DNA from 4 places in the Vibrio astriarenae genome. Region 1 is predicted to be linked to each of the others. Evidence: predicted binding sites of a transcription regulator. Region 1 holds the regulator's gene; each other region holds the start of a gene.

Region 1 (7,501 bases):
CATCACTCTCTACGATAACGAATTTCCAAGGCTGAGAGTTGATAGAAGATGCCGATAGACGCAGCGCTTCTAGAATGACTTCCATATCTTGTGCAGAAATCTTCTTCTCTGCATCGTATTTTTTCGCTGTGTAACGGCTGTGAAGGTCTTTAATAATTTGATGAGACACGTGAATACTCCTAACAGGTAGATCGTGATTCTTAACAAGTGGTGTGCAGTTTACCGAGAATTCAGACTTTGATAAGCCGTCAGTGGATGAAAACACTTTCAATTAATTATTGATAATCATCGGTTCAGCGTCATTAAACTGATAGAAATGAAAAAAGCCACCAGTTTTCACTGGTGACTTAAAAGTTTCGTACAAGTTTTCTTTTACGCTTCGACGGGCGTCTTCACTGGTGCCGGAGTGCGGATTAGGTAATCAAATGCCCCCAAGCTTGCTTTCGCTCCCTCACCCATCGCAATAATGATTTGTTTGTAAGGTACGGTTGTCACGTCACCTGCCGCAAACACGCCACTCATGCTGGTTGCGCCGTGGGCATCAATCTCAATCTCACCGCGTGGTGACAGAGCAACACCTGAATCTTTTAGCCATTCGCTGTTTGGCACTAGACCGATTTGAACAAAAATACCCGCCAGTTCAATCTGCTTCTTCTCACCAGTATTACGATCAATGTATTCAAGACCCGTTACTCGCGTGCCGTCACCGATCACTTCTGTCGTTTGCGCCATCGTGATGATATCGATGTTTGGTGTGCTGTTTGCTTTGTCGATAAGTACTTGGTCAGCTCGCAGTGTGTCAGCAAATTCCAGCACAGTGACATGGTCTACGATACCTGCTAGGTCAATCGCAGCTTCAATGCCAGAGTTACCACCACCAATCACTGCAGTACGCTTGCCTTTGAACAGTGGACCATCACAGTGTGGGCAGTAAGCCACACCCTTATTGCGGTACTCTTGCTCACCTGGAACGTTCATTTCACGCCATCTTGCACCCGTACTGGTGATAACGGTACGAGAACGCAGAACGGCACCACTCTCTAATACAACATGTGTGTAACCATCATCCGTGTCTTTTGCATCAATGATGTTTGCCGCGCGCTGCTCGCTCATGATGTCAACGCCGTACTCTTTCACATGCTCTTCTAGGCTCGCAACCAGCTTTGGACCTGTTGTCGCTTTCACAGAGATAAAGTTCTCAATCGCCATCGTATCCATCACTTGACCACCAAAGCGCTCTGCCACCACACCGGTACGAATACCTTTACGCGCTGCGTAAATCGCTGCAGATGAACCTGAAGGGCCACCGCCTACAACCAGTACATCGAACGGTTCTTTTTCACTGATTTTCTGTGCTTGTTTTTTTGCCGCACCCGTATCCACTTTGTTCAAGATTTCAGCCAGAGACATACGGCCTTGTCCAAATAGCTCACCATTAATGAACACGCTTGGTACTGCCATGATGTCACGCTGTTTCACTTCATCTTGGAAAGCAGCGCCATCAATCATGGTTGCGTTAATCAGTGGATTGATTGCTGACATCATGTTGAATGCCTGAACCACTTCTGGACAGTTCTGGCAAGACAGAGAAATAAAGATCTCAACATTAAGTGGCTTATCTAGCTGCTTGATTTGCTCGATCACTTCCGCTTCAAGCTTGATTGGGTGGCCACCACTATGCAGTAGTGCTAGCACCAGTGAAGTGAACTCATGTCCCATTGGAAGACCAGCGAAACCAATCGCAGTGCCTTTTTCTGCATTGACTACCTGCATAACTGGCTTGCGGTCACTGGCTTGATCGTCGCGTTTCACAATGATCTTATCCGTCAATGAAGCGATGTTTTGCGCCAAACCATCGAGTTTGTTGGCGGTTTCGCTCTCGTCGAGGCTTAGGACAAGCTCTACGTTTGTTTTTAAGTTTTCTAAGTACGCTTTAAGCTGCTGCTTCATTGCTTGATCTAACATGGGGATACCTGCTAACTGTCAATCTTCACTACTGAACTAATTGCATCAGTAAGAATAAAAAAGGAAATGTATAAAAAGGGGTTATCTTATGATGCTTTATATTTGGGAGTGCACACCCCGCCCTTTAGGAGCAAGAAGCGGAGCATGCAAACTGGGTTCTAATCAGAGTTGATTAGATTTTACCTACTAGATCTAGAGAAGGAGCCAGTGTCTCTTCGCCTTCTTTCCACTTAGCTGGGCAAACTTCACCTGGGTTGTTTGCTACGTATTGAGCCGCTTTTACCTTGCGAAGTAGGTCTTCTGCATCACGACCGATACCTTCCGCTGTGATTTCCATCGCTTGGATAGTACCTTCTGGGTCGATTAGGAACGTTGCACGGTCTGCTAGGCCTTGACCTTCACGCATCACGTTGAAGTTGTTTGTGATAGTGCCTGTTTGGTCGCCTACCATGAAGTACTCGATAGTGCCGATTTTTTCAGAAGTATCGTGCCATGCTTTGTGAGAGAAGTGAGTATCTGTTGACACTGAGTAAACTTCTACACCGCGTGATTGAAGCTCTGCGTATTTCTCTTGAAGGTCAACTAGCTCAGTTGGACATACGAAAGTAAAGTCAGCTGGGTAGAAGAAGAATACTGCCCATTTACCTAGAACGTCCTGCTCTGTAATTTCTACGAAGTCGCCGTTTTTGAATGCTGTCGCGTTGAATGGTTTGATTGTAGTGTTGATCATGACTTTGTCTCTCTTTATTTGATTGTTTGACACTTCGCTGTGTCGTTGAGGTAATAATGCCTCTGAGAGAGAAATTTTAGAAATTGTCTGTTTCTATCAAATCAATAGAAGTTTCCTATCGTTCACAATAGGCGATACCTATCAGCCATCATCGACAGAACCTATTAGGTCTGGTTCACAAAAAAGGGCCTCTTTCGAGACCCTATCTGAATGCACTTACAAAGCACTAACGCATCAATCGCCGGCAAACATATAGCCTTCACCATGAACCGTGACAAAGATTTGCGGGTTCTTCGGGTCAAACTCCATCTTCGCACGCATGCGTCGAATCAATACATCAATAGTGCGATCGTTTGGCGCATCAACACGGTGACTAATCATGCTCAGTATGCGGTCACGACTTAACACCTGACGCGGATGTGAAGAGAGTGCAACTAACAATTCGTATTCTGCTTTCGTTAGTTTTACCGGTTCACCGTCACGACTTAGGGCACGACGCTGGATGTCGAAGGTCCATTCGCCAAAGCGAACAAGGTTTGTATCCTCTTCAACCTCCTCTTCTTGGGGCTGAAGTTGTCCTGTTAGAGAGATACGCCAAAGCAGGTTCTTTACTCGAACCAAAAGTTCGCGTAGCTCAAAGGGTTTAGTGACATAATCGTCTGCGCCCATTTCAAGGCCAACAATCTTATCAATGCTATCGGTACGTCCTGTTACCAAAATAATTCCGATGTTTGATTGACCACGAAGTTCTCGCGTCAACATCAAGCCATCTTCTCCTGGCAAGTTAATGTCTAGCATGACCAAATCAACATCATTGCTTTGCAGACACTCTCGCATTTCAGACCCAGAACTCGCTTCACTTACTGTGTAGCCTTCATTTTGAAAATAGCCAACCAGTTTGCTGCGGGTTACTAGATCATCTTCAACAACTAGAACGTGATAGCTCATGTTATTCTCTTTACTCGGAAATTACTCAGTCCCATTCATAATTAGACATATTTACATTCTATTCAACCTGAAGATGCACTTTATTCGAGTTTTCTTGATGAATCACAATTACTCAGTTTTAAAGATTTTACGCCCTGACACTCACAAATACGCAAGCAAGTGCACAACAATCACTCGTTCAAATATATCCGCTTGGATCCTAGACATAATTTCCCACAAACCATCACTTTCATTCACACAAGCCAATAACACTATTCATATTTTCCCTTTATACTCCACCTATCAACTAGATAGCGCTCTCAATACAGCCTTTCTATACTTATGACTTATCCATTTATGATTTGGAGCTTCTCGTGATTGAAGAGATCAAAGCGTTTAATGAAAAACGTGCAGAGATTTATTGGTGGCTGTCGAGCCTATTTGCAAGCGAACTTGATGAGCAAGGTCTAGAGCAATATCAAAGCCCGGAGATCCGCGCATTTATCTCCGGCCTTGGAGAAAATGTTCAATTAGCTAAACCGGTTGAAAAGCTCGTTGATGCACTGAATAGACTACAAGTACGTGAAGATGCCCAACTTGAGCTTTCTGCGGACTTCTGTGAGCTGTTTCTAAAGTCAGACAAAGAAGGCGCTCTTCCCTACGCGTCAATCTACCTTGATAAATCAGGTACTCTTAACGGCAAACCCGCTGAAGAGATGAATGAAGTCCTTGCCAAGCACAATATTCAAGTCACAAAAGGCATGAATGAACCGGCAGACCATATCGCGATTGAGCTCGATTTTCTGGGCAACTTGATCATTCGCTCTAACGAGCTAGAGCAAGAAGCATATATCAATCAAGCACTTGTCGAGCAAGCTAACTTTATTAAACAGCATATTCTCAGCTGGACTCCCCAATTCCATGCACTTTGTCAGAAAAAAGATGACTTTGGCTTCTATTCTGCGGTTAGTGGCCTGTTAGTGGCATTTCTTGAGCTAGACTGTTTATATTTACTGGATGAGCAGTCTTAGATCAAAACGATTAGGATTGCGTCGCAAACGATAGCAGTCTAAAATACTCGGATGTTTTTAAACCGCTTTCAACAAAGCGGTTTTTTATTTGGTTTTTTCCTACAAAAGACTACCGCAACACGGCTCATACTAGGTTTTAGTCACCGCTTGAGCAACGTGCGGTACATAAAAATACGAATCAAGGACCACAACTATGGCCACGATAAAAGATGTTGCGCGTCTTGCCGGTGTCTCAACAACGACTGTCTCGCACGTTATCAACAAAACGCGCTTTGTTGCTGAAACAACTCAAGAAAAAGTAATGAAGGCAGTAAAAGAGCTAAACTATGCACCCAGTGCGGTTGCCCGCAGCCTTAAATGCAACACCACACGCACGATTGGTATGCTCGTTACCCAATCTACCAACCTTTTCTTCTCAGAAGTCATCGATGGTGTTGAGAGCTACTGTTACCGTCAAGGTTACACGCTAATTTTGTGTAACACTGGTGGTATATACGAAAAGCAGCGTGATTACATCCGTATGCTTGCAGAAAAGCGTGTTGACGGCATTTTGGTGATGTGTTCAGACTTAACCGAAGAGCTAAGTGAAATGCTGGACGGCCACCCAGATATTCCTAAAGTAATCATGGACTGGGGCCCAGAGACTTCACAAGCAGATAAGATTATCGACAACTCAGAAGAAGGTGGCTACCTAGCGACGAAATATCTGATCGAAAAAGGTCACGATAAGATTGCCTGTCTAAGTGGTCACTTCGAAAAAGCGGCGTGTAAAGAGCGTATTAACGGCTTCCGCCGCGCGATGAATGAAGCAAAACTTGATGTCGTCGAAGACTGGATCTTGGAAGGTAACTTCGAGTGTGATACTGCTGTATTAGCCGCAGACAAAATTGTTGCCATGGATGAGAAGCCTACCGCTGTCTTCTGTTTCAACGATACTATGGCACTCGGGCTTATGAGCCGCCTGCAAGAAAATGGCATCCGAATTCCAGAAGACATGTCAATCATCGGCTATGACAATATCGAACTTGCCGAATACTTTTCACCACCACTAACGACGGTTCACCAACCGAAACGCCGTGTGGGTAAAAATGCCTTTGAGATCTTACTAGAGCGCATCAAAGACAAAGAGCATGAAAAGCGTGTGTTCGAAATGCATCCAGAAATTGTTGAACGTTTAACCGTACGCGACCTCAACAAGTAAGATACTGATTTCATAAGAAAACTATTAACCCTGGCACTATGCATACGCATGCAAAATGTTAGGGTTATTTTTTTGAATCAACATCACATTATCACCTTTCAAGATGTGATACCTATTCCGCTTTTCTTTATGCTCTTTTGAGAGCCACGCACAGGGCAAACCATTTGAAAAGATGGGACGCAAAGCTTCCGGCCTTAATCAGAATTTTATTCATAACTATGATATTATTCAGGAAAGGTAGCGGGGTTGCCGATGGTAAAATACACGAGCATAACCTTTCCATGACAAAGGGCATGCTGTTTTTTGCTATTCTCTCGGGCCTGAATTTGGTGGCGTGAAATTTCTACACCGAGAATACAAAGCATGGATAAACCAATTTTAAAAGACTCGATGCGCTTATTCGAGCAACTTGGCACTGTCAAGTCACGATCAATGTTTGGTGGCTTTGGCATATTCGTCAATGACACAATGTTTGCATTGGTCGTGAAGAACAAGCTACACGTTCGTAAGTGTGCTGACCTAGAAACTGCGATCTCTCAACACGAACTCGAGCCTTATGTTTATGAGAAGCGGGGCTTTCCTGTCGTCACTAAATACTTCCAGCTACCTGATTCGTGGGTCAATGAGCCTGCGCGCCTTCTATCGGTAGCAACTACCGCTCTCAAAGCGGCTGTTGCTGATAAAGTGAAGCAAGAAACAACGAAGCCTCAACGTTTAAAAGATCTCCCTAACCTTCGTCTTGCAACAGAGAGAATGCTAAAAAAAGCTGGAATCGAGACTGTGACTCAACTAGAAGAAGCGGGAGCGGTGAGAGCTTATCAAGCGATACAAGAGTCGCACACAACACCGGTTAGCCTTGAGCTACTCTATTCACTGGAAGGGGCGATTCGCGGCACACACTGGACTGTGATCCCCCAACCTCAACGTGAAGATCTCGCTAGCCAGATTAATTAAGCTCCACAAACCTTCAAACACCAAAGTCAGCACTATTTGCTGGCTTTGTTCGTTTTGATTGAAAGAAAAATACCTCCTATCCTGTCTGTATACTCACCTGAATCATTAGCTTAAATTGGCGACAGGAGTCTGCACGATGAGCAAGTTTTTAAATCCAAAAGTAATTATTGGTATCGTTTTGGTTACCACCATCATCATTTTAGCCACTCAGTTTGGGCAGTACTTAACGTTAGAAAACGCCAAAGTCCAGCAAGCGGCGCTAAGAGATTACATTGATCAAAACTTCATCACCGCTGCAACAATCTACTTCTTTGCCTATGTAGGCATCACGGCATTCTCAGTACCGGGGGCAGCCGTCGTTACTCTTCTTGGCGCCGCTCTATTCGGTTTCTGGACCAGTTTAGTCTTAGTCTCTTTCGCTAGTACCATTGGTGCTACTCTGGCCTTTTTAAGTAGTCGATTCCTCTTCAGAGATTGGGTACAGGGTAAGTTTGGCGATAAGCTCAGTGTCATTAATCAGGGCGTCGAAAAAGATGGTGCGTTGTACCTAATATCACTACGTTTAATTCCAGTTTTTCCTTTCTTCTTGATTAACTTACTCATGGGATTGACACCCATTTCAATTGGTCGTTTCTACCTATTTAGCCAATTGGGTATGCTACCGGGAACAGCGGTCTACCTCAATGCGGGTAC
Region 2 (7,501 bases), on a different replicon from region 1:
TCCGGATTTTTATTGAGTACGCTAACCAACTCATCAAAACCTAGAACATCTGTTAATTTCAAGTATGGGTAAAATATTTTAACTAGGTCTTCTTTGTTTTTTGGTGATAAAGAAACAGAGGTCACAAAGACGTAGCTATTAGGGTTTAGATTATGAACTTTTTTATATTCACTTTTTTTACAATGATTAATTAGCTTAGTTACACCACTCTTCTGGTAGTGTTTAGACTGTACAATTACATTCTGTTCGTTGGAAATGTAAAAGCGCCCATCTATACCTTGATCCGGCCCCTGCTTAAATCTTTCTATTCTAATTCCAAATACTACCTCAACAATATCATTAGCCAACTCTTCAAACTCTTTATCATTAAGGCAATCAAAACTGTACATAACTATTATTTCACACTCTCAATAGCTTGCTTAATTGGCAATGGAATATCATCTACTTTTATCTTATTTCCAATAGTTACACCCCACTCTTTACCTTTATCCATCCACATTGATATCATATGTTGATTATCACTATCCGTTAACTTTCTATATATATATGCTTTCAACTTGCCTGCCATTTTTTGCGAGTTGGAGCAACAATTATTTTGCTCCATAGTTGGGATACCATCTCTCAGCTCATCTATCTCTGCAGCATCTAGAACTAGTGAATCTCCAAATATTTCATAGGCAATTTCTAACCAAACATAAGTCGGAATTGTATCTTCTAAGTCCTGCCTACCTACTTTATACACTTGGTTACCAGACTCAACACCTGTATCATTATCTAAGATAAAAATGTAATTGTCATTTCGATCTGAAAACCCAGTAAATATCTCGGTCAATATTTCATCAGCCAGTTGCTTGTTTCCACAACCACCCATATTTATTATTTTAACATCATCTTTATTGATGGCTGTACCTACAATCTTTTCGTAAAGTATTGGTATTAGTCCTTCTTCAGTATCACCCTCAACTACAATAAACTTGTTATAGAATAGTATATCGCTATTTTGAACACCTAAGCTTTCATGCACGTCCCCAACACTACGAACTGTAGTAATATTAGTATTTGAATTAACCATATCAAACGATCTAATATCTTCTAAACTTGAACTATCCACGAATATTGTACTATGAGAACTTACAATTATTTGAAAATTTTGTAATGCCAAATCTCGAAGTGTTGAAATAAATTCTCTTTGTGCCTTAGGATGTAGGTGCGTTTCAGGCTCATCAAAGCACCATATATACCTTTTATTAGTTTCCTTCAGTCTACCTAAGTCTGATTGTAGCTTTAAAAGTGCAAACCATATTTGTCGCTTAACTCCTTCGCCTTGGTTTTCAATATGAATAGGATCCACTGAAGTTGCTTTCTTGATAAACAAATCTGTCAATTGAGACTTTAGTTCAAAACCTACTTTAGCACTTACCTCTTCTATACTAGCGACTTCTTTTTGAATTCCCAACATATTTAGCCTTTGGTCAATCTTTTCTTGCGCTGTTCGACTTAACTCTTTGGATGTTCGTTCTGCTTTTTCTATTTCTTCAGAGATCGCATTATCTAAAATGCTTTTCGCAGCAGTTGTAATACCATCAAGTGAGCCTTCCCAACTGAGGTAACTGTATATGGGAAATACTTTCAAATCCTCTTTGATTTTTTTTGCTGGAACAAGAGAAAATCTAACACTAGTATCTACCGTCTTTATGATTGACCTTACTTTTTCATATATAGAGTGCTTACCTTTACCATTATCATTTTCTAAATTAATACTATCTGGATTGTAAATTTTCATAGCATTGTTTAGTTTTGAATCATTGAGTTCAAACAAATCAGATAGTACTTTATCTTCAGGTTGTTCAACCATATAATAAAACTCATCACTACCATCCTTGACATTAAAAAGTCGAGCGATAACTAGTTCACTATTATGCTCAAGTATATACTTTAGCTGCGATGAACAATCACTATCAGCATCAAACTCAAACCCCTCAATAGCAAACTTTCCCAAAATCAATACACTATTTCTAGAAATTGAATCCTCACATATAGATGGCAACCTAAGTTCTTTTAAATGACTATTTATTTCCAAGTCGCTTAAGCTTGTATGACACAAGTCTGATTTTTCTGATTGTGAGTTTGGTACATTTATCTTGAACTTTGGATCAAGCAAAAATTTTATTGATTGAAGCGATGTTGTTTTTCCACAGTCATTCTCCCCTATTAACACAGTAGGAGTATTGTTCTGAATTTCAATCTCAGTATATCTTGCACTTTTGTAATTAATATTTATCAATCTATTTAGTATCATGCTTAGCCCAGTTCATGCTTCTTGATTTATCTTTATGCTAACAGGATAAGCTTCGATTGTACGTGAGCAGCAGCAACATTCAGAACGTGAAGTGACAAATTAGAATTTAGCACATAAAATCATATACTTATGTCAAGACAGCTTTTTATTCTCCACCCTAACGATTACGATTCAATACAGCTTAGAACTGACTTAATTCAAACTAAAGTACTCCAGTTTCTCTCAGCTTCTGTAGTCCCTAATCGAGACATGTTTCCATTACTATTTTTTTAATTGAGCCAGTGTGGAAGACTCCTTCCCTGTAAAACGTTTGTAAGCACGTTGCACATATCAGATTATCTACATAATCCGCTTTATTGTTACGGCACCGTAGACATTTCTGACCAGGCTTTCTCATTTGTTCTGGTTCCGCTTTACGCAAATTATGTTTATAGGGCTTACGTTTAATAACCCCTACAGCAGTTTGCTTAGGCTTTACCATCGGTGGGTTTTGGTTCGATTGCTCTACTAAATGCCTGAGTCTGTTTTTCATTTTTATATGCACCGAAGCATATCGAGCGTGGGCAACCCAATATCTATTTCCAGTCTTCAATACGTATTCCATTACAAATGATTTAAAAGAATCATGAGCCTTGTGTTCGAATCTAGCATAGAGCGCCTGCAAAGGCTCTAAGTCGATACTGACGATTGAAGCGTCATGTCGCCGTCTATAATTATGGCCGATTTGTCGGTTTGAGTAGTTGAAATGAAGACCAATCTCATAGCCATTTATTCGGCAAAGAATGTCTAGTTCACTATAGTGTCCAGAGGGTTCAACTTCAAAATTGTTAATGACTAGATTTTGTGATTTAGTTACATATCCTGAAACATTAACTTCTCTACCGTATTTATCTTCCTTAGTTAAATTTGACTTCCAATCAGGTAGATGTACCTCAAACTGTTCGAGCTCTTTAAAGCACTGCTTGATTACAAGCCTAGCGACAACACAGAATGAATATTTACATTCGATTGGATTCCCTTTTTCGTCCTTTACTTTTTTGTCATGTGCAAAATGATGGATCATCTTGTCAGGATTCGGCCCTTTTTTAGCTACAAGATTCTGTTTGCAACTTGGACAGACACACCCACATGCCCTTCCTCGTTCCACTTCTCCTACATCAAAGTATTTACCATTCTTTAGTCCAAACGGTATCAACATCAGTTTGCTTCCTTCATTCTAAATTTTGCGTTAGAGAGTAATTAACTGCGCTTGTTCATGAGCTTTCGTATATCTTTCGACAGGTTATTCAATTTGGGAACCGTTAGAACTGCTGATCTTGCTTTACCATTTTTCAACTTTATTTCGATCCCTAACATATCAAGATTGTCATCTTTGTTGCCTTCCGATGCTATGTCTATTGTTTGTCCTAGAAAATACCTTCGGAAGTGTGTCCTAACACTTGCAACTCCATCGAATGAAAATCCACCCTTGAGGCAGATTGTTAAGAAGGAAAGGAACTCAGATTCTTTTGATGTCTTTACTGCCTTGCCCCAGCTACACCACAAATTTGTAAGCGCTTCATAGCGACGATAGTCTCTGCTTTTCGGGGTCGTAACTCGAACAACTTGTTTACTAGTGAAAAGATCTAACTCTGAAACATAGACACCTTGCTTCTGCTCATGAACATCTTCCAAAGTTTCAGATATCTTGCTAAATAACGTGTCAGACCATTCCATTTTTTTATGAAGTTGCTGTTCTATTTCACCGTAGAAATGCGGGTCAGCTTCCCTGATGTGATCAAATGTTGATTGGGCTTGATTTAGTATCTTAGAAAGGCGCTTAATTGCCTTGAGGTCCATCTCAGATGGAATCTGGGTAAGAACGCGTGAACATGCTTGAACTTGGCTCTCATCAAGCCCAATACTCTTCAACTCGTCTTTTTGCTTCCTGCTTAAACCGACCACAATGCACTCCATGCAACTGGTTACGTATATACTCTACAGTAGACAATATCATTTTGTATAGATGAAGCAAGCGTGCAAGGATTGAACAACGATTCGAAAATAACGAAGAATAGAAATGCGGCCAAGTTTAACGAAATTTGCTGAAATTAAATTTCAGCGGCACCACAGAGGCACCACAGAAAAGCGAAAAGCCCGCTAACTCATTGAGCTAGCGGGCTTTTATCGAATAAATGGCACGCCCTGTAGGATTCGAACCTACGACCACATCCTTAGAAGGGACGTGCTCTATCCAGCTGAGCTAAGGGCGCGCTACAGGGGAGTAGTATAAGGCGAGATTTACGTAAATCAACGGCTTTGTTCAACTTTACTAATCAAGTGCTTAATTTTAAATCACGAATTGCTTGAGTGTTGCTTTTTAACACAACGCAAACGTTTGCCTATAGATGTTATCAAATAGATCTGCGACAATACCCGGCGATATATGACCTAAGAATCGAAAGGAATGTCATGTCTGCTCAAAATATTGATGGAAAGCTGATTTCTCAAACTGTGCGCTCGGAAGTGGGTGCACGCGTAAAGGCACGTCTTGATGCGGGTTTACGAGCACCTGGTCTTGCTGTCGTGCTTGTGGGTGAAGACCCTGCCTCACAAGTCTACGTAGGTAGTAAGCGCCGTGCATGTGAAGAAGTAGGTTTTGTGTCTAAATCTTTTGACCTTCCAGCAACGACAACCGAGCAAGAATTACTTGCGTTGGTGGAAGAGCTTAACCAAGACCCGGAAATTGACGGTATTCTTGTTCAACTGCCGCTTCCGGCTGGCATCGATGATACGAAAGTGCTTGAGAGCATCACGCCAGAGAAAGATGTGGATGGCTTCCACCCATATAACGTAGGTCGTCTAGCGCAACGTATTCCAAAATTACGCTCTTGTACCCCTAAAGGCATTATTACCCTTCTTGAACGCTACAACATCGAGACTCGTGGTAAGCACGCGGTTGTCGTGGGGGCATCAAACATTGTTGGTCGTCCAATGACGTTAGAGCTACTACTTGCAGGTTGTACAACAACGACTTGTCACCGCTTTACGAAAGATCTAGAAGGTCATGTACGACAAGCCGATATTGTTGTTGTCGCTGTTGGTAAGCCTAACTTTATTCCGGGCGCTTGGATTAAGAAAGGCGCAGTGGTTATTGATGTCGGCATCAACCGTTTAGAGAATGGCTCTCTGGTGGGTGACGTAGAATATGATGCAGCCAAAGACAATGCGAGCTTCATTACACCAGTACCAGGTGGTGTGGGCCCGATGACGGTTGCAAGCTTAATCGAGAATACGATGATTGCTTGTGAGCAGTTCCATACTGAATAAGTATAATCAATGATTACCCGCCCTCTTCCGTTGGGCGGGTAATTTATCAATTTAGACTAGGGTACAGACCCAACTATTCAGCCGAGGAGAACTCCGTCTTCTTAAGCGTCATAGCTCCAGTACACTACGCGTTTTTGTAAGTAGTTCTCAATACCGTGAATGCCGTCTTCACCACCCACGCCACTGCGTTTTTGCCCCGAATGATAGCCTTGTACATTGCCCGTGATCTGGCGATTTACAAACACAGTACCCACTTCAAGGTGATTAATGGTTTGCATAATACGATTCACATTTTGCGTGTAGATGTAAGAAGACAAACCATCTTCGCGGTCATTCGCAATCTCAAGCGCCTCATCAAAATTGTCTACCGCGATAATTGGCATCACTGGTGCAAACATTTCCTCTTTTGCGACCGGCATATCACACGTAACGCCCGTTAATACTGTTGGTTCAAACCAGTGGCCTTTCTCAAACTGCTCCCCCTGAGGGCGACCACCGCCAATGGCTAGTTTGGCACCCATCGCTACTGACTCTTTAATCATAGAGGCAACACGGTCCAAACCTTGCTGGGTGACGCTAGGGCCCATGTCGATATCGGTCATCGGGTCACCTACTCTAATTTTCTGCACTTTCTCTATCACTCTTTGCGTGAACTCCTCTGCGACAGAAGCTTCAACGAGAACCAGCTCATTGCAAATACAGACTTGTCCACAGTTAGCGTAACGAGAAATCACTGCGGCCTCTGCAGCTTTGTCAATGTCAGCATCGGCTAACACAATAAATGCCGCTTTCCCGCCAAGCTCTAGTACCAATCCCGATACATTTTCTGATGATGCTTTGTAAATCGCTTGACCAGCGCGAGTACTGCCCGTGAGTGAGACAAGGCGTGTCATTGGGTGGGTCACCAGCTGTGAGCTCACATCAATACCAGCCCCGCTCACCAGGTTAATCACACCAGCGGGGAATTCTGCCTCTTCTACTGCCTTACAGAATTCTGAAGCCGTTACCGGTGTCGCTTCATGCGCTTTAAGAACCATCGTATTGCCCGTCACGAGAGCTGGGCCAATCTTGCGACCAATCAATGCTAGTGGGTAATTGTAGGCACACAAACCCAGAGTCACCCCATAAGGGACGCGGTTGATGTAAATCTGCTCATTAGGCGCATCAGATGGAAAGATTTCACCCTGAATTCGACGTGCAGCTTCAGCTGAATAGGTCAGATAATTCAGCGTATCATCGAATTCCCCATACGCCTCTGCAAGAGTTTTACCTTGCTCTCTAACCAATAATTTTGCAAAGTGCTCTCTTTTGGGTTTAAGCACTTCAACGAGTCGAAGAATATATCGACCACGTTCAATTGCGGACAACATCTGCCATGAGATTTGTGCCTCTTTTGCACTCTGCATAGCACGCTCTATGTCTTCCCGAGTACAATCCGGAACCGTTGCCCATACTTGTTCAGTTGAAGGGTCAGTGACCTCAAATGTCTTGTTATTAGATGCGTTTATCCATTCGCCATGAATAAAGCAAGGGTAGTGTTTCACGTTATGAATCATTTTTATTATCTCTTTGTTATTTTCCTAAGAATTCCGGTTCACGCTTTTCTACAAAGGCATTGAAACCTTCTTGACCATCGTGCGTGTTGTAGAGGCCATCCACTAACTCCTGCTCCCTTTTGAGACCATCTGCCAATGACAGCTCTATACCTTGCCTTAACGCTTTCTTCGTCGCCGCAATAGCAAGACCAGCCCCTTCAGATAGAGTTCGTGCATACACATGAGTTTGCTCATTGAGCTCTTCTTTTTCGTAAAGTCGGTTAACAACGCCCCAACTTGCTGCTTGCTCTGGCGTAAAGCTGTCGCCTGTCGCTAGCAGCTCTAAAGCTCGACTTAA
Region 3 (7,501 bases), on a different replicon from region 1:
TAACTTGAATGACAGGGTGATCCTCAAATGCGATATCGATGGCATCCTGCAGCGTACGTGGAATAAAATTGTTATCTGCTCGGGGATAGATCAGTCCTTGTGGTGCCTGTCCAACAACTCTGGTGAACTCTGTGTGAACATCATACATGTTGTTTTGCGCAGCGAGCAGATTACCATGTGCCTTGGCGACACGTGCTTCTACTTGGGACAAATCAGCGGTAGAGCCAATACCGGAATCTACGCGTTTTTTAATGTCACTGTAGATCTTTTTATGGGTTCTCAGGTTACCCTCTGAAAGCGCTAAAAGCTCAAAGGCTTGAGTTGCGTCGAGATATATTCTAGCAACCTCCAAAGCGATATCTTCTGCATCAGCAAGCAATTGCAAGCGAACCGATTCAGCATCGGCGGCAGTGCGATCCATATCGTTGAGTGTGGCGTTACCATCCCACAGCAACTGTGTTAAAGATATTGAGACTTCATTACCGGTGTAATCCCCAAAATCCCATGCTTCTCTCTCTAAATCTTGAGTTCCGATCGCGGCGTCTAGGTCAATACTCGGTAGGTACTGACCTCCAGACGACTCTCGAAGGTAGCGTTTACTAATGAATTCGTTGTATTGGGCTTTGATGCTAGGATTCGTTTTTATCGTATGAGCTACCGCTTGCTCTAACGTTTGAGCATGAGTACTACTGGTGGCAAGTGCGATCATGCTTAGCGCTAATTTAGTATTCCACTTCACCTTGTATCTCCTTTGACACCTCTGAGGCGTAACCTTAAACAATCATCGTTTAAGCTAAGTATCGGATAATCATGATTTTTGTTATTTGTACCAACTACTTATTTAGGATAGTTGAAGAATGATCAATTTAAAGGTTAATGTAGTGAAAAATGACGATTTGTTAATGATTATCGTAATTGAGAAATGTGTGACTCTAAGCAGGCTAATAGGTGAACTTTAGTTCGATTGTGCTCTACACACTTTTGCTTGGCATCTTTAAAGCAATCTAACACAGACACTTAGCGACAATTAGCATTTGTACACTGTTGCTAATTTATGATTAAGTTACTGATATTTATATAGTTAGGAGCCTAGTCCTGAACGTTTTAAAAATGAAAGATGAGATCGGCTGATAATTTTTTAACGAATATTATTTAAAAAGTTGGCGAAAATCATAAGCTTGGCTTACACTTTCCCTAGTTTGGTCTCTAGGTCATTGAAAGATTGAACAAAAGTAAGGTGCTGCATACATGCAGCGATGAGTTAACACAGCTTTGAGGGAAGTTTTATGGCGCTCACTAAAGCCGATTTGGCAGAGAACCTGTTTGAGAAACTGGATTACAGCAAACGGGACGCCAAGGAAACGGTTGAAGTCTTTTTTGAAGAAATTCGCAAGGCTCTTGAGAATGGCGAACAGGTAAAGTTATCGGGTTTTGGTAATTTTGACCTACGCGACAAGAATGAACGTCCAGGACGAAATCCTAAAACTGGCGAAGACATTCCAATCTCAGCAAGACGTGTGGTTACGTTCCGTCCGGGACAAAAACTGAAATCTCGCGTCGAGAGTATAAAGGTTGATGGATAAGCCCCTCTCAAAATGAGAAAGCGACCCGAGTGGTCGCTTTTTTATTGCCTGGAGTGTGGAGCAGATTACCATTCAATTCGTCGATTATCTGAGGTAGCCACTCATTGGGTTTTTGACTTATCATAACCGGCAATCAACAAGCAGCACGGTAAGAGAATGAAAGATCCAGAGTTTTGGCACAGCAAGTGGGCCTCAAACAAAATAGGCTTCCATTTGGAAGATGTAAATCCATTACTGACAACCCATTGGCAAGCACTAAATCCACAGCGTGAAGATAAAGTTTTTGTCCCTTTGTGTGGAAAAAGCGAGGACCTCGTTTGGCTTGCGAGCAAACACGATGATGTCCAAGGGGTAGAGTTAAGTAACATCGCGGTACGCGCCTTTTTCTCAGAGCACTTTTACACTCCGATGGTCACCACACTGTCGGGGCAACATGAGCTGTACCAGTTTGATGAACTGTCTATTTATACAGGTGATATCTTTTCCGCCCCCATAGAACCTGTTGAACTCGTTTATGATCGAGCAGCACTTATCGCTCTGCCTATTGAGATGCGATCAGATTACGCAAAACGCATCGACTCTTTGCTAAAACCAGGTGGAAGAATTCTGTTGGTGACTCTGGAGTATGATCAAAGCGAGATGTCTGGACCACCGTTCAGTGTTTTAGAAAGGGAAATAGAATCGCTCTTCAAAGGCTATCAGATTGATCGCTTAGCGACAGATGTCGCTGACGAAAATCATCCTAAACGCGCCGGTAAAGGGCTAACGTACTTTTCCGAGACGGTTTTGTTGCTGACTAAACCCTCTTGCTAAGTCGATAGGCTGATTTCGAGTACGCGCAATACGAGTCTTTGACAGGTATTGCGCGTCTTAATTTCGAATTTACTCAAATTGTATAGTGAATCGCTCTATCATAACGACTTGATTTGTATCAATAAACCCTCTGATATAGTTTCAAAACAATCGTACACTATTTATAACATCTATGCGTAAGATACTGATTAGTCGGGCTAATAATGTTAAATGCTCGACTAATCGATTTTCTCGATAAACTTAATTCCACTATTTCATTGTTATAGTTCCCATATTTTCAATAGCTTACAACCAGATTGTTATTGGGGATATAAAATGAAGATCAAAACACTCGCAGGCGCCATCGGGATAGGTGTGGCCGCTTATCTAGGCACCGTCTATTTTGTTGGTCAAAGTGATCAAGTATTGGCAGAGCAGCAGTTGGAAGAGTTCGAGCATTTAGACAAGAGTTCGCTTGATTATCAAGCGATGCAGGTACTCACAGAAAAAGGCTGTGGTTACTGTCATACACCAAATAGTGACATGCCGTTCTACTCCCAGTTGCCAATTGCAAAACAGCTAATGCAAACCGACGTACGTGTTGCAATGCGTCATTTTGATATGCGTGTTTTACTTGACGACATTAAGCAGGATGACCCTGTTTCAGAAGTCGCTTTGGCTCGCTTAGAAAAAGTGCTTAATGATGATTCGATGCCGCCAGCGCTGTATCTGTCGATGCACTGGTCAGCCAGTATGAGTGATGATGATAAAACAGTACTGCGTGAATGGGTCAGCGAAAAACGCACTGAGCGTCACGCGAATTCACCCGTACCGGAAGAGCGCAAATCTAAAGTATTACAACCTATCTATACGCAGTTTGAAACCGATGCCGACAAAGTTGCACTTGGTAATGTTCTCTATCACGATGTAAGGCTATCAGGTGACAATTCTGTTTCATGTGCTTCGTGTCATGGTCTAGATACTGGTGGTGTCGATCGCATGGTGGGCTCTGTCGGGATTCACGGGCAAGTTGGTGGAATCAACGCGCCAACGGTTTTCAACGCTGTCTACAACAGAGTACAGTTTTGGGATGGACGCGCTGCTGACCTTCAAGAGCAGGCTGGTGGACCACCATTCAACCCAATCGAGATGGGGTCAAACGATTGGCAAGAGATCATTGATAAACTGAATGAAGATTCAGAAATCGTCGCGATGTTTAAACATGCTTACGATGGCGAAATGACGGGTGATACGATCACGCACGCAATTGCTCAGTTTGAGAAAACTCTCGTCACACCAAACAGCCGTTTTGACCAATATATGATGGGTGATGACGATGCGATGAGCGAGCATGAGAAACACGGTTTGGCGCTGTTTAAGAAATATGACTGTCAGACTTGTCACGCAGGTGAAGCACTTGGCGGTGAAACGTTTGAAACCATGGGCATGAAGGGCGACTACTTCGCATACCGAGGTACGGATGTAACGGAGGCAGATTTTGGGCGTTACAACTTTACCCAGAATGAAGAAGATATGCACAAGTTTAAGGTTCCAACGCTACGCAATATTGAACTAACAGAACCTTACTTCCATGATGGCTACGCAGATACTCTAGAAAAAGCCATTTTCTACATGGGTAAGTATCAAGTGGGTGTCGAAATGTCAGACAGTGAAGTTGAAGCCGTTAAGGCTTTCTTGATGACCTTAACGGGTGAGTACGAAGGCGTACCGCTTAGCTAACATTGGTATCAAGCGTTGAACTAAAAAAGGTCTAGCAATTTTGCTAGACCTTTTTACTTGGATAGGACGTGATGAAAAGTTAGTAAATGACTTTTACTTTTCCTGCTGCTTCAACAGCGTCTTGGATTGCTTGTTCAATACCAGAACGACGCGTGATAGCAACACCTAAACGGCGGCGGCCATTGATGTCTGGCTTACCAAATAGACGTAGCTGAGTTTGTGGAGCGCTCACTGCATCTGACAGGCCATCGAACTGAATGTCTTGTGATTGACCTTGGCCGAGAATAACGGCTGAAGCAGATGGGCCGTATTGCGTGATTTGTGCGACGGGTTGCTTTGTAAAGGCACGCACGTGGAGAGCAAACTCTGACATGTCTTGTGACATCAGCGTGACAAGGCCTGTGTCATGTGGGCGAGGGGAAACCTCGTTAAAGATGACAGTGTCACCTTTGATGAATAGCTCGACGCCAAAAATACCAAAGCCACCAAGGGCATTAACAATTTGCTCTGCGGCATGTTCCGCTGCTTTAAGTGCGGTATCTGACATGGCTTGAGGCTGCCAAGATTCACGGTAATCACCATCTTCTTGACGGTGACCGATTGGAGCACAGAAATGAACACCATCCACTGCACGTACTGTCAGTAGCGTAATTTCGTAATCAAAATCAATAAATCCTTCAACAATCACACGACCAGCACCAGTACGACCACCTTCTTGAGCATATTCCCAAGCGCGATCGACATCGTCTAGTGTCTTAATCACACTTTGGCCTTTGCCTGAAGAGCTCATCACTGGCTTACACACGCATGGAACGCCAACTTGATTCACAGCCGCTACAAAAGAGTCATAATCATCTGCAAACTGATATGGAGAAGTCGTCAGCCCAAGCTCTTCAGCAGCAAGGCGGCGAATACCTTCACGATTCATCGTCAGTTTCGTTGCTTTTGCGGTTGGAACAACATTGAGACCTTGTTCTTCCAGCTCGACAAGTTTGTCTGTTGCAATCGCTTCAATCTCTGGCACTACGTAATCTGGTTGCTCTTTTTTAATCAGAGCTTCTAGCGCATCACCGTCCAACATATCAATGGCATAACTTCGGTGAGCCACTTGCATTGCTGGAGCGTTCTCATAACGATCACAAGCAATCACTTCAAAACCAAGGCGTTGGCATTCGATAGCCACTTCTTTACCTAATTCACCAGAACCGAGTAGCAATACTTTTGTTGCACTCTTAGCCGTCGCAGTACCAAACATAGAAAATCCTCTTAGTGCTTTCGCGAACATGATTATTGGGTGCGGATGATACTGGATATTTGACTAAAAGCAAACGTTTGCGTGATGGTTGGTGCGCGTATCTGGAATTTTGTGCTTAATACGCTAAGTGTCTGACTATTCATTGATCTAACGCTAAGTAATGCTTTGTAACATTGAGTAAAAATACAACAGCTCAGTGTTTAGTTATTGAAACTGAACACTATTTGTTTATGGTACCGCTTAAATGGAATTAAAGACATTATGAAACTGTCGTTAAAGTTCGTTATTCCGCTAGTGATCCCGTTGGTCATCCTATTGCTACCAACGAGTGCTTTTCCTTTTGATGGACTAACGGTTATTCAACAACGCGTGATTGCGATCTTCTTTCTCGCTGCTCTATGTTGGGTCTTCGAGCCTATCCCGATTTACGCGACCTCAGTGGTTGTTATCGTACTTGAATTGCTACTTCTATCCGACAAAGGGATCTTGTGGTTTAGAAGCGGAGCGGGGCAACCTGAGTTTGGGGAAGTATTGTCCCATCAGGACTTAATGGCCACGTTTTCTAGCCCAATCATTATGCTATTCCTCGGTGGTTTCTTCTTGGCAATGGCAGCGACGAAATATCGTCTAGATGTAAACCTTGCACGTGTCATGCTCAAACCTTTTGGTAACCAACCTAAGTATGTGATGCTTGGTTTGATGCTCATTACTGGCATTTTCTCTATGTTTATGTCTAACACGGCGACGACCGCGATGATGCTCTCTATTTTAGCACCGGTTATCGCCGTATTTGGTCACGAAGACAAAGGACGAATTGCGCTGGCGCTCTGTATTCCGGTAGCAGCAAACATTGGTGGTATCGGCACACCGATAGGCACCCCCCCTAATGCGATCGCACTCAAATACTTAGTAGATGAGCACTCAATTACGTTTGGAGAGTGGATGGCATTTGGGATTCCTTTTGTGGTTGTGATGATGGCTATTGCTTGGGTTTTGATGTGCAAGTTGTATCCATCCGACCAAGCGACTGTTAACCTCGATATCAAGGGCAAGTTTCTTAAAACACCGAAGGCGATCACGGTTTACATAACCTTTGGCCTGACTATCTTATTGTGGTTAATGGGCTCTGCGCATGGAATGAACTCATATACTGTTGCGCTTATACCGGTCGCTGTATTTTCAATGACAGGCATCATTAACAAGGAAGATCTAAAAGGGATCTCTTGGGATGTGCTCTGGTTGGTGTCTGGTGGTATCGCACTTGGATTGGCGCTTGATAAAACGGGACTCGCCAAGTTGGTTGTTGGGAGTATTCCATTTGGGATGCTTTCTCCTTACGCTGTGCTCCTTGGAGCGGCAGCACTTTGTTTGTTAATGGCAAACTTTATGTCGCATACGGCAACGGCTAACTTGTTAATGCCAATCATGGCTGCGCTTGGTATGTCGATGGAGGGGCTCGTCCCGCTGGGTGGCATTATGACCTTGATTTTGGTTGTGACGTTTGCAGCTTCATTGGGTATGTCTTTGCCGATTAGTACTCCGCCAAATGCTTTGGCGCACGCAACAGGTTTTGTTAATACAAAGCAGATGGCACGTGTCGGAGTTATCTTAGGTGTGATCGGTGTTGCTTTAAGCTTTGTAATGGTGTGGATGCTAAACATCATTGGCTTTATTCAGTAGTTCATGGAGGATTAAGATGGAAGCATTGTATGTAATTTGTGTTGATGACCAACGTGAAGTGCTGAGCGCTGTGGTTGCAGACTTAGCCCCACTCAATGACTGGCTCAGAGTTGAGGATTGCGAATCTGCTGATGAAGCATTCGATTTGATGGAAGATCTCGATGCGGAGGGGCACTACGTTGCTGTTGTCGTATCTGACCATGTAATGCCAGATAAAACAGGTGTTGAGCTACTGAAGGAGATTCATACAGACAGTCGTTTTGTCGATACTAAAAAGGTATTGCTAACAGGACAAGCAACACACAGTGACACGATTCAAGCGATCAACGAGGCGGGCGTCGGCCACTATTTTGAAAAGCCTTGGGACGCGCAAAGATTGGTGGATACCGTAAGGGTTCTCGCGACCCATTATGTATTTGATCATAAGTTAGACCACCTACCCATGATTGAG
Region 4 (7,501 bases), on a different replicon from region 1:
AAGTCACTTAAAGGCGCGCCTTGAACGGAAGGATAGATGGCGTGGAGCAGGGCAGCAATGCGCATCCAAAATATCATAGCCACCGCAAGCAGGACAGCAAACGCCCATTGTGAAGAAGAGTTACGTCCAATCGCCTTCATAGAGTGTGGTAGGCTGGCATTGTGACCTTTTTCTCGTTGCCAACTGGCATCATACAATCCCAACGCAAGGAAGGGGCCAATCAACATATACACAATCAGACTGGGCATGATCACCAAATGAGTGCCTTGCCATTGCACCAGCAGCACGATGCCGATCGCGGCTGCCATAAAACATAAACCGTAGAAAGCGCTGATGATGGGCATACGAACAAAGTCGTTGAGCCCCAACGCTAACCAGTGAAAGGGAGCAGAGATACTGAGTGTGTTGCACGGAATGGTGCGTGCATACTCATGGTCAGATTGCTTCTGCTTAGTGTCAAAATCTGACGAGTTGTAGGTTCGAGGCATGCGTCCTCCTTGATGCGTTCTAGTCACATATCAGGAAAGAGCTTATCGTCGTAAGCAGACACATTCGCGCAATCACCTGATATCAAAAGGTGCAAGGCCAGAAAATAGTGATGACCAAATGCTACCTATCTATACGGTGCATCGCGGCATAAGGGACAGCAAACCGTCATGTCGATGCAGAGACTACGTTTTCCAATGCTTAGGGATGCCGAGCATTAGCTTTTTGTTGCGATACCGATATGGTCAACACTCATGGTGAGTAATATCAGTGACGATATTGGTATCGATTTGTGCACATAGTGATATAACTATCGACATGGATTGGTGAAAATTCAAATCTTTGTCGCACAAAAAAGCCCCAGCAGAGCTGAGGCTTGAAATTTTTTGTGTCTATCGGGCTTATTTAATGCCAGCGAACTCGCGCAGTAGAGCGGCTTTATCTGTCGCTTCCCATGGGAACTCTTCGCGACCGAAGTGGCCGTACGCTGCCGTCTTCTTGTAGATAGGCTGAAGAAGGTTCAGCATCTCTTGTAGGCCGTATGGGCGTAGATCGAAGTTTTGGCGAACCGCTTCAACGATGATGTCGTGAGACACTTTCTCAGTACCGAACGTTTCAACCATGATAGAGGTTGGATCAGCAACACCGATAGCGTATGACAGTTGAATTTCACAACGGTCAGCCATGCCAGCAGCAACAATGTTCTTCGCTACGTAACGCGCTGCGTAAGCTGCAGAACGGTCAACTTTTGATGGATCTTTACCAGAGAACGCACCGCCACCGTGACGAGCTGCACCGCCGTAGGTATCTACGATGATCTTACGACCAGTAAGGCCACAGTCACCCATAGGACCGCCGATTACGAAACGACCAGTTGGGTTGATGAAGAAGTTAGTCTCTTTGTTGATCCACTCTGATGGAAGCACTGGCTTGATGATCTCTTCCATTACTGCTTCACGTAGGTCTGGTGTTGAGATTGAGTCACAGTGCTGAGTTGAAAGAACAACAGCGTCGATACCAACAATCTTACCTTGGTCGTATTGGAATGTTACCTGAGACTTTGCATCAGGGCGCAACCATGGAAGAGTGCCGTTCTTACGTACTTCCGCTTGCTTTTGAACAAGACGGTGAGAGTAAGTGATTGGCGCTGGCATTAGGATGTCGGTTTCGTTTGTCGCGTAACCGAACATGATACCTTGGTCGCCCGCACCTTGCTCTTTAGGGTCTGCTTTATCAACACCTTGGTTGATGTCAGGAGACTGTTTACCGATAGTATTTAGTACCGCACAAGAGTCTGCGTCGAAGCCCATGTCTGAGTGCACGTAGCCAATCTCACGTACAGTTTCACGAGTCAGCTCTTCGATATCAACCCAAGCTGAAGTCGTGATCTCACCACCAACCATTACCATGCCGGTTTTTACATAAGTTTCACAAGCAACACGAGCTTTAGGATCTTGCTCAAGAATCGCGTCTAGAACTGCATCAGAAATCTGGTCTGCAATTTTATCTGGGTGACCTTCTGAAACCGACTCAGAAGTGAATAGGTGCTTAGCCATGAGAGCTCCACTTTGTTAACTATCTCTATAGCCGTGTATCGCTGCCTTTATCGGCAAAAACGGCTATCAACAAAAATTTCTGTAGGTGTTTCTACATCTAGACGTCTATTCTAGTTTTCAACAAATGAATTACAAGTGATTTTTAGTATTAATTAGAACCAAACGTTTGCGCAAATCATCACAAAATGTAGGGGTATGAGAGGGGTGAGAGCTCAAATTCCTCAAGTAAACGTTTGCAGAGTGTGAATGGCTCTGCGACAATACCCGCGCTGCGAAGCAGCTTCATTTATCTTTTCTCTTTCGCTTAATGCACTCAGGAGCAGACATGTCTTCTCGTAAACATCTAGCTAATGCAATCCGTGCTCTTAGCATGGACGGTGTTCAACAAGCTAACTCTGGCCACCCAGGCGCACCAATGGGTATGGCTGATATCGCTGAAGTTCTTTGGCGTTCTCACCTAAACCACAACCCAACTAACCCAGAGTGGGCAAACCGCGACCGATTTATTCTGTCTAACGGTCATGGCTCAATGCTGATCTACTCACTACTGCATTTGTCTGGTTACGAATTATCAATTGACGATCTTAAGAACTTCCGTCAATTGCACTCAAAAACACCTGGCCACCCAGAGTACGGTTACGCTCCAGGTATTGAGACGACAACGGGTCCTCTAGGCCAAGGTATTACGAACGCTGTGGGTATGGCTATCGCTGAAAAAGCGTTGGCAGCTCAGTTTAATAAAGAAGGTCACGATATCGTAGACCACTTCACTTATGTCTTCATGGGTGACGGCTGTTTGATGGAAGGTATTTCGCACGAGGCATGTTCTCTAGCGGGTACCCTAGGTCTAGGCAAACTTATTGCATTTTGGGATGACAATGGCATCTCAATCGACGGTGAGGTTGAAGGCTGGTTCTCTGACGATACACCTAAGCGTTTTGAAGCATACGGTTGGCATGTTATTCCTGCTGTTGATGGCCACGATAGCGAAGCCATCAACGCAGCGATCGAAGCGGCGAAAAACGACCCTCGTCCAACACTGATCTGTACTAAAACGATCATTGGTTTTGGTTCACCAAACAAGTCTGGCTCACACGACTGTCACGGTGCACCTCTAGGCCATGAAGAAATTGCAGCGGCACGTGAGTTCCTTGGTTGGGAACACGGTCCGTTTGAAATCCCAGCAGACGTATACTCTGAATGGGATGCAAAAGAAGCGGGCAAAGCAAAAGAAGCGGCATGGGAAGAGAAGCTAGCGGCTTATGAAGCGGCTTACCCAGAGCTTGCTGCTGAGTTCAAGCGTCGTACTAACGGTGGGCTACCTGCACAGTGGGAAGAGAAAGCAAACCAGATCATTGCGGATCTGCAAGCTAACCCTGCAAACATCGCTTCACGTAAAGCATCACAAAACGCACTAGAAGCGTTTGGTCAAATGCTACCAGAATTCATGGGCGGCTCTGCTGACCTTGCACCATCCAACCTAACTATGTGGTCTGGTTCTAAGTCATTAGAAGCGGATAAGTTTGATGGCAACTACATTCACTACGGTGTACGTGAGTTTGGTATGACGGCGATCATGAACGGTATCGCACTGCACGGCGGTTTCGTACCTTACGGTGCAACCTTCCTAATGTTCATGGAATACGCGCGTAATGCAATGCGTATGGCTGCACTAATGAAAGTGCAAAACATCCAAGTTTACACGCACGACTCTATCGGCCTAGGCGAAGATGGCCCAACACACCAACCAGTAGAACAGATGGCGTCTCTGCGTGTGACTCCAAACATGAGCACATGGCGTCCATGTGACCAGGTTGAATCTGCTGTTGCTTGGAAACTAGCGATTGAGCGTAAAGATGGTCCTACTTCACTGATCTTCTCTCGTCAGAACCTTGCTCAACAAGAGCGTGATGCACAGCAAGTTGCGAACATCGCTAAAGGTGCTTACATCCTGAAAGATTGTGAAGGTAAACCAGAGCTAATCATTATCGCGACGGGCTCTGAAGTTGAGCTTGCGGTTGAAGCAGCCGCTCAGCTAACGGCTGAAGGTAAGAAAGTACGCGTTGTTTCTATGCCTTCTACTGACGCATTTGATAAGCAAGATGCCGCTTACCGTGAAGCAGTTCTACCATCAGACGTAACCGCACGTATTGCGGTTGAAGCGGGTATTGCTGATTACTGGTACAAGTATGTTGGTTTTGATGGTCGTATCATCGGTATGACAACATTCGGTGAGTCTGCACCAGCAGGTGAACTATTCAAGATGTTCGGTTTCACAACAGAGAATGTTGTAGAAACTGCAAAGGAACTATTGGCATAACTTCAGCTTTGGCATAATCTCGCCTAAGCGCTAATAAAGCCTATAATTATAAATAGAAGGCCAGAGTCGCATATGTGACTCTGGCTTTTTTTGTTGGTCAACGCTCACTGACCAATATAGACGAGAGAAAGTAAAGCATGAAGCTATCATTAGCAGGCTGGTGGCAGGTGTCACCCTTAACCGACCTGTCGATTCCACAGGAAGATATTCTATTTCCCGCCCTAATCAGTTCAGTATTACCGACGGGCCTAACCGAAGAGCAAATCAGCGCGCAAGAATGGCACTTGATGCATGATATTGAGCTGGATGAAGAGTTGGCTGCGCCAGCGGTAGATTTGGTGATGCAAGGCGTGTCTCATTATGCCGAGGTACGAGTCAACGGGGTCGCTGTCTTTGATTGCATGGGTGATTTGCAGACGATGCGTAAAGATGTCCGTCCATACCTACAAAAAGGGCGCAACCGGTTTGAAGTTCTTTTTTTAGAGCAAGATGAGGATTGGTTGTTAGAAGAGGATGGGCTGATAGAAGAAAAGAGTGTGCAAGGGGAATTTGTCGGCTCATCCTTGCGCCCTGTTGCTATTCAGGTTGAGCCTTATTTGCATTTTATGAGAAACGTTCGGCTCCATAACGTTGAGGTGGAGCAGGTTTGGCACCACTGTGGCGGTTGTGAGGTTTTAGTGCGATTGGGTTATCAAGTGCATCAATTTGGTTTGGCGTCTGCCCGTGTACAGTTCAATGGTATTAGCCTGCAGTTGCCTATCGATATGCGTAACCAAGCGTTAACGGCGCTGTTTCAGGTGGAAGCACCTAGAATGACGAAAGAAGAAGAGTTGGGGGAAAAACTCATAATCACTATAGAAGAACACCAGTATGAGTTTTTCATCCCGTTAGGCCCAACACAAGATGTTATGAGATTGGAACTCTAAGCTGAGTGATAACAGGGCTAAGCAACAGCTGGGTGGTTGCGATTCCATACTTTTTCGTGGAAGTAGTAAGCCACCGTGTTACAAGCTGGCTCTATCGTTGCCATGATGCTGCCAATGAGCACATCACCTGTGAGTAAATAAGCCACACCGAATGCAACGCTGAAATGAACCGTTGCAAAGCTAGCTGTTTTTATCGTGGTTGAGTTAGCGAGCCTTTTCAATACGGGGATTTTCAGCCAGGCTTTCTCATGAAAGTAGAACGCAACTGTGTTCACCATCGGCTCTATCATTGCTATTAAGCTACCAATGATAATATCGCCAGTTAGGATATAGCCGATACTGAAGGCGATGAAGAAGTGAATCATTGCAAAGTTAAGTGTCTTTTTCATGAGAATGTCCTTAGTGGTGTTCTGTCTGGTTGTATTTAGTATTGATAATTATTATCATTTAGTAAAGAAAAAAATACCTATCTCGCTGATAGGTATTTTCAATCACACTTGAAACCTGCTTTTTACCCTTGCGGCTTCACCACCAAAACATTAATCGGTGAGTTCTGAACGACCTTGCTAGCGACAGAGCCCAGAACCACTTTATCAAGTTTAGATCGCTTGTGGCTTGGCATGACGATGAGATCAGCCCCCAGCTTTTCCGCAGATTCAAGGATCGTGGTGTAAGGTTTACCCTCTGCTACGTGCGTTTTGTACACGATCTCTTCTGGTATGTGCTGATCAGCAAACTGTTTAAGTTGCTGTCTCACGTCTGCCTTCATCTGCGCCGCTGCATCTTTAGGGAAGTAGGTAGCGACCATCGACATATGAATACCTGGAAGCACGTTCAGTAAATGAATTTGCGCACCTGACTGTTTTGCATGCCAAACGGCGAGGTTTAGAGCTTTGTCACTGAAGCCTTTGTCGTTAAGGTCTACAGGAACAAGAATTTGCTTAAACATTGACTATCTCTTTTTGATTACTGGCCTAGCGTCTCCCGCTAGGCGCAAATGGTTAGGCGAAATGGTTAGGCGCTAACTTGCTCCTTGCGAGCGCGACGTAATTGATTCCAGCCCATCAAGAAAACAATCAGTAGGGTTGGAAGGAAAACCCACTCCTTCATAGGCCTATCTGCTTTTTGCACGATTGATTTGATCTCCCAATCGAAATCAATACCGGAAGCCTCAGCAGGGCTGCCGAACTCCACCATATCGACGATCATTTTGCCTTCGTCTTTGATCAGCATTAGGCCCATAGAGGCGATACGATCCTCTGCTCCTAAGGCTTTATCCTCAAATGGTAATTTGACCGTTTTCTCAACGTAGCGTCCATCGAGGGTTTCGCCAGCAACCTCTAATCGAACCGCTTCACCGACAGGAAGTGTCTCTACCACTTGGCTCAACTCTGTACCAGGACGGATCTCTTGTGCAGGGTAGACCATATCCCACCAAAAACCAGGGCGGAAGAAGGTGAATGTCAGTGCTAACAGTAGAATAGTCTCCCACCACTTGTTGCGAGTAAACCACCAACCTTGCGTTGCTGCCGAGAAGAGTAGCATTGCAATGATGGATGAGATCACGGTGAGTGCTAGGTGCCACCATGTATCGACCCCCATCATGAGTAGTTGCGTATTGAATACGAACATAAACGGAAGGATTGCGGTACGGATATCATAGGTGAAACCTTGGATACCGGTACGGATAGGGTCTGACTTGGCAATCGCGGCTGCAGCAAAAGCGGCCAGACCAACGGGGGGCGTATCATCTGCTAAGATGCCGAAGTAGAATACAAACAGGTGAACAGCAATGAGCGGGATAATCAGTCCGTGCGCCGCACCCAATGTGACGATAACCGGGGCCATTAGCGTTGAAACAACGATGTAGTTCGCTGTGGTTGGCAAGCCCATACCCAGAATCAAGCTGATGATCGCAGTGAAGATCAGCACTAGGATGATGCTACCACCGGAGATGAACTCAACGAAGTCAGTCATCACCAAGCCAATACCAGTTAGTGTCACAACACCAACCACCGTACCCGCAGCCGCTGTCGCAACGCCGATACCAATCATGTTACGAGCACCGTTAACCAGACTCTCAACCAGATCGATACCACCCGCTTTTGCTTGTTCAGCGACATCGTTGGTTCTTGCCATGATAGCCATGATCGGACGCTGAGTGATCAGGATAAAGATCATGAACACCGTCGCCCAGAATGCCGATAAGCCTG

What was found. Region 1 encodes PurR, which represses purine synthesis genes. Its sites were predicted from a motif close to TNANGNAAACGTTTNCNTNA; they were not measured.
Region 2: a site for PurR is predicted at 4,665-4,684, ahead of folD (bifunctional methylenetetrahydrofolate dehydrogenase/methenyltetrahydrofolate cyclohydrolase FolD). Genes of this name have one in related genera too.
Region 3: a site for PurR is predicted at 5,436-5,455, ahead of purT (formate-dependent phosphoribosylglycinamide formyltransferase). Genes of this name have one in related genera too.
Region 4: a site for PurR is predicted at 2,197-2,216, ahead of metK (methionine adenosyltransferase). Genes of this name have one in related genera too.

The regions. Positions count from the first base shown of each region.
Region 1 covers NZ_CP047476.1:26,928-34,428, reverse strand. Annotated here, with positions in the region: gene GT360_RS14690 (NAD(P)H-dependent oxidoreductase) at 1-169, opposite strand, end outside; gene ahpF (alkyl hydroperoxide reductase subunit F) at 373-1,965, opposite strand; gene ahpC (alkyl hydroperoxide reductase subunit C) at 2,138-2,695, opposite strand; gene torR (two-component system response regulator TorR) at 2,930-3,643, opposite strand; gene torD (molecular chaperone TorD) at 4,000-4,653, shown strand; gene purR (HTH-type transcriptional repressor PurR) at 4,847-5,854, shown strand; cyclic di-GMP riboswitch class I at 5,999-6,108, shown strand; gene GT360_RS14660 (TfoX/Sxy family DNA transformation protein) at 6,218-6,808, shown strand; gene GT360_RS14655 (TVP38/TMEM64 family protein) at 6,945-7,501, shown strand, end outside.
Region 2 covers NZ_CP047475.1:1,808,318-1,815,818, forward strand. Annotated here, with positions in the region: gene GT360_RS08525 (nSTAND3 domain-containing NTPase) at 1-389, opposite strand, end outside; gene GT360_RS08530 (AAA family ATPase) at 395-2,299, opposite strand; gene GT360_RS08535 (hypothetical protein) at 2,538-3,497, opposite strand; gene GT360_RS08540 (hypothetical protein) at 3,539-4,243, opposite strand; tRNA gene GT360_RS08545 (tRNA-Arg) at 4,475-4,551, opposite strand; gene folD (bifunctional methylenetetrahydrofolate dehydrogenase/methenyltetrahydrofolate cyclohydrolase FolD) at 4,751-5,608, shown strand; gene GT360_RS08555 (aldehyde dehydrogenase family protein) at 5,710-7,164, opposite strand; gene GT360_RS08560 (enoyl-CoA hydratase/isomerase family protein) at 7,181-7,501, opposite strand, start outside.
Region 3 covers NZ_CP047475.1:1,589,640-1,597,140, reverse strand. Annotated here, with positions in the region: gene GT360_RS07630 (TolC family outer membrane protein) at 1-739, opposite strand, end outside; gene ihfA (integration host factor subunit alpha) at 1,287-1,583, shown strand; gene GT360_RS07620 (thiopurine S-methyltransferase) at 1,740-2,396, shown strand; gene GT360_RS07615 (cytochrome c peroxidase) at 2,712-4,115, shown strand; gene purT (formate-dependent phosphoribosylglycinamide formyltransferase) at 4,195-5,370, opposite strand; gene GT360_RS07605 (SLC13 family permease) at 5,632-7,050, shown strand; gene GT360_RS07600 (response regulator) at 7,067-7,501, shown strand, end outside.
Region 4 covers NZ_CP047475.1:421,659-429,159, forward strand. Annotated here, with positions in the region: gene GT360_RS02170 (DUF2189 domain-containing protein) at 1-488, opposite strand, end outside; gene metK (methionine adenosyltransferase) at 888-2,042, opposite strand; gene tkt (transketolase) at 2,368-4,362, shown strand; gene GT360_RS02185 (glycosyl hydrolase 2 galactose-binding domain-containing protein) at 4,500-5,288, shown strand; gene GT360_RS02190 (DUF2061 domain-containing protein) at 5,306-5,677, opposite strand; gene GT360_RS02195 (universal stress protein) at 5,800-6,237, opposite strand; gene GT360_RS02200 (TRAP transporter permease) at 6,303-7,501, opposite strand, start outside.